Regions from separate parts of the Ruegeria sp. SCP10 genome, predicted to be linked through region 2. Evidence: riboswitches for the same ligand, from Rfam matches in the RefSeq annotation. Region 2 holds a riboswitch; the other holds the start of a gene.

Region 1 (2,182 bases), on a different contig from region 2:
GGCTGGTCTTGTACCAACCGGTGATACCGGTCAGGCCAACGATGTGTTCTTGCAGGCCCAGCGCAAAGGCCATGTCGGTCATGTTCATGTCATGCACCACCAGCCGTTCCGGCTTGGCGTCGAACACCAGCGGTTCGCCGCAATTGTCCACGGTTACTTCATGGGCAGCCGCGCCGCTGGCCAAGCCGGTGACCATCAAAGCTGACCAAATTTTCTGTTTCATCAATGTCTCCTGTTAAGATGAAAGCGTTCGTTTTCGGATATCCAGCGCCGGGATCACGCGCCCTTCGTGCTGGAAGCACAGGTAGTCAACACCAAACGTGTCGCGCACATGATCCGGCGTTAGTATCTGGTCGACTCGCCCAAAGCCCGTCATGCGTGTGGATTTCATCAGCGCGACATGGCTGGCGAATTCCGGGATCATGACAAGGTCGTGCACGATCATCACCACCGTCACGCCCAGTTCGGCCACCAGCGACAGCATGTGCCCTTTGGCATCGGGGTCTAGATGATTGGTGGGCTCGTCCAGAAACAGCAGCGAGGGGTTCTGCGCCAATGCACGTGCGATATGGGCGCGTTGGCGTTCGCCACCCGAGAGCCGCTGCATCGGCTTGTCGGCCAGATGGGTCAGCTCGGTCGTGCGTAGAACGCGCGCAAGATCCATCTTGTGATCTTCCGCCGAGCGGTCGCTTTGAATGGGAATCTGGCCGAGCGCAACGTAGTCGCGCAGCTTTAGGCGGCCATCGGGCAGTTCCTGCTGGCCAACAACCGCAATGGTCCGGGCGCGTTCCTGCGCAGACAGGCTGCGCAGGCTTTGACCGTTGATCCGAACGTCCCCCAGCGCCAGACGCTCGACCCCGCAGAGCAGGTTCAGTAGAGTTGTTTTGCCGGCACCGTTCGGACCGGCGATGGCAAGTATGGCCCCTTCTTCCAAAGAGAACGAGACGCCTTGCAGCAACACATCGCCATTCAGGGCGTAGTATTCCAGGTTTTCCGCGACCAGAAAGCTCATGCCTTACCCGCCTTTGGAAGACGGGGCAGGCGTGCCAGAGTTTTGAACAACAAGGCGGGGGGGCGATCCGTTGCGCTGGTCCAGCCGCTCTCGCTATCGCGGTACTGATGGGCGAAGGTGGCGATCGCATCCAGATCGGCGGTGCTTTGTATATCGCCAAACAGGTATTGCGCCTTGCCTTCGGCTTGCAGACCGATGGCCATGGGACGTTCGCATCCTGCCATGCAGGGGATCAGTCGCGTAGCGAACCCGTCAGACAGCGACGCGTCCAGCAGACTTTGGGCGGCGCTGGCTTCGATCTCACCCTGGCAGGTCGAGCAGATCAGCACAAAGTGATCAGCGTTGCGGGTCATTGCCACCCTCAACGCGCAGGACGCCCGTGTCGAAAGTGCCAGTCCCGATAGGACGCATATGTGCCATCAATCCTCCTTCCAGGACGCCCCGTCCCGGGTTGGTTTCACAGGTGATGGCAGGTCTCCTGACTTGCGGGTCGTCGCTTGGCCAACCTTCCCGGCCTTCTCGGGCCAGTGGTGATTTGGCGTCGCTCTCCGCTTACAGTTGCGGGGGCAGTTACGGACTTAGCCTGTTCCGATATTCCGGGGGCCGCACCGTATTCCCATTTTCATCCCGCACCCAAAGCTGCGGGAACCATCACAGGTCAGCTATTCTGGTGAAGATACGCTTGTCAAGTATCGTCGTTAACGACCGAGCACTATTGTACGACCCGCAGGATGGGCCGCCTTTTGACATGCGCGCGACGTTCTCCGTCGGTTGGGAATCGGTTGGCAAGTGTCAGGCCCGCCTGCACGACATGGGCATCCGGATACCCGCCAGAAAGCAATCCAGCGGCATCGCGGGCGGCTGGTGTTTCATCGCGCCGCATGTGATGCAGCATACGCATCAACGCCAGTTCATCACTGGTAAAATGGTTGCGGCTTTCGACGCAGAGCGGGTCGTTGAACGCCAACCCGTAGGGGCGGCTGTAAAGCGTGGCCTTGATGATCTTGTAGACCAGATGGGCCAAGGTCAGACCCTGATCCACGCCCCACCGCTCGATGGCGGTAGAATACGCAAATTGCCAGGATTGCGTATCGGGCTCTGCAAAACTTTGAATGAAATGGCGCATCACCGGCAGGAGCCCGTGCTCGAAATCGTCAAATTCGAATTGGA
Region 2 (2,182 bases):
CGCATATTCATCGTGATTATGCGGCGCGTATATGTCACCGATATCATGCAGCAGGGCGCCAACGATCCAATCTATGTCTGCCCCGTCAAACCAGGCGCGGGTGGCCGATTGCACCGAATGGCCAAGACGTGTGACTTGATAGCCGGACAGGCTTTTGTCGAGCCGTTCCATTGCCTCCAGCAAACGATCTGCCGTTCCTTTGCAGTACTCACGCTCCAGAGTATCGAGGAAGGTGTAATCCTCTTTGTCCCCGTCCTTCATCTGCGTGAATTTCACCTGGTCCATAGCATGTCCTTTGGCGTTTACGTGTGGGTCAGCGGGCGCAAGCAAGCGTACAATTCTGGACTATCCACGCAAACACCGGACTCGGCAAATCAAACCTGTTGTGTCGGTGAAAGCTGTAGTCGCCGGAGCTTAGCGTTCGACGTCGTCCAAGAGCACAAAGCTGTGCGATGATCCCGCAGCCCGTTTTAGTCACAGCGGCATGCGAAAGGATCGGCGGGCCTGTGCGCCGCCGCGCCTTTCACGTTTTGGCATGGCGAGTGGCAAAGGTTTGAACGGCTGTTCCAGCGAAGTCAGAAGCAAGTCGCAGAACGCTGCAACGGCAGGTGAGTGATTCATAAATGGTGCAGCTGTTTCGTAAGCATGCCTCGCAGCTACTGCATAGCTGGCATTGCCTGGAACACCCGCGATCCATTGCATATAGCCAAGCTGTCCCATCTGACGTGCTTCATCCGCAGGCATGGGGCCTGTATCGAGTTGAATAATCGTCCGTTCCAATAACATCGCGCCCTCCGCGCAAGGGGAGGAGTGTGGCTGGTCACGGTGATGTGCCGGGGACGCTTGGTCCTTCGGTCGTCTCTGCCGTTCCCAAGGCACCCCGCCCGGGTTCAAGTTGACTGCGGCGCATGGCATCACACACCGTAGATGGCAGGTCTCCTGACTTGCGGGTCAACGCTTTCCCGTTCCTTCCCGAGCTCTAGGGCTCAGTGGTTTTCAACGGGGTCGCTCACCGCTTACAGTTGCGGGGGCAGTCACGGAGTTGGGTATGAACCCGCACCGTGTTCCCTTTTCAGCCGACTCAAGCTGAGCCGGACACCATCTCGTTTACTGTCTCATACGCAAATCACTATGTCCATTGGGTTCGGATGCAATCTGATCATCGCGGGAAAAGGCTTGTCAAAGCGGGTTCGATCGTTAGGGGTCTTTACAGAGCGTGGCATTCGGGTGCCTTAATGTTCGCAAATGTTGAAGATCTGAACAGAAAGAACCCTCATATGTCGAACCATGGCTACGACTCCGGCCGATTGAACCTACCATTTGTTGGCATCTGCACCTTTGGCAAATATCCGTATGTCGAGGATTGGGGTGCGATTGACGCCGACGTTGCGGTTCTTGGCGCCCCGTTTGATTTTGGCTGTCAATGGCGGTCCGGGGCGCGGATGGGGCCACGCGCGATCCGTGAGGCGTCGACGCTGTTCTCATTCGGGCATGCAGGGGCCTATGATCACGAAGATGATGTCACCTATCTGGATCCGGCCAAAGTAACCATTGTCGATATCGGGGACGCGGATATCGTGCATACCGACACGATGAAAAGCCACGCAAATATCGAGTTTGGGGTGCGCAAAATACTGGAGGCGGGGGCGCTACCGGTCGTCTTGGGCGGCGATCATTCGATCAACATCCCCTGCATAAATGCCTTTGATGATCAGGAACCGATCCATGTGGTGCAAATTGATGCGCATCTGGATTTTGTCGATGAACGGCATGGGGTGCGCTATGGCCATGGAAACCCGATGCGCCGCGCCGCTGAAAAATCCTATGTCACCGGGCTTAGTCAGATCGGCATTCGCAATGTGTCGTCCACCGCCAAGGATGGCTATGTGGATGCCCGCGCCATGGGATCAGACATCCAATCTGTCCGGCAATTCCGCAAGATGGGAGTCGATGGGATGCTGGCCCGCATTCCCAAAGGCGCGCGGTATTATGTGACTATCGACATTGATGCCTTCGACCCATCCATCGCCCCAGGTACAGGTACACCAAGCCATGGTGGGTTCATCTACTACGAAGTGCTAGAGCTATTGGCAGGTTTGGCCAAGCAGGGCGACATTGTTGGTCTCGATCTGGTTGAAGTTGCCCCGGATTATGACGCCACCAGCTCCACCCAAATCCTTGC

Evidence for each region. Region 2 has a riboswitch for cobalamin ahead of ABLN87_RS10250 (hypothetical protein). Riboswitches for the same ligand answer to the same signal wherever they lie in the genome.
Region 1: linked by a shared signal. The riboswitch ahead of ABLN87_RS14085 (DUF1636 domain-containing protein) and the one ahead of ABLN87_RS10250 (hypothetical protein) in region 2 are both predicted to bind cobalamin.

Annotation. Positions count from the first base shown of each region.
Region 1 is NZ_JBDZYF010000006.1:71,688-73,869, forward strand. It holds gene ABLN87_RS14075 (ABC transporter substrate-binding protein) at 1-223, opposite strand, end outside; gene ABLN87_RS14080 (ABC transporter ATP-binding protein) at 236-1,012, opposite strand; gene ABLN87_RS14085 (DUF1636 domain-containing protein) at 1,009-1,365, opposite strand; cobalamin riboswitch at 1,464-1,680, opposite strand; gene ABLN87_RS14090 (hypothetical protein) at 1,725-2,182, opposite strand, start outside.
Region 2 is NZ_JBDZYF010000003.1:249,101-251,282, forward strand. It holds gene ABLN87_RS10245 (HD domain-containing protein) at 1-285, opposite strand, end outside; gene ABLN87_RS10250 (hypothetical protein) at 475-786, opposite strand; cobalamin riboswitch at 913-1,118, opposite strand; gene speB (agmatinase) at 1,278-2,182, shown strand, end outside.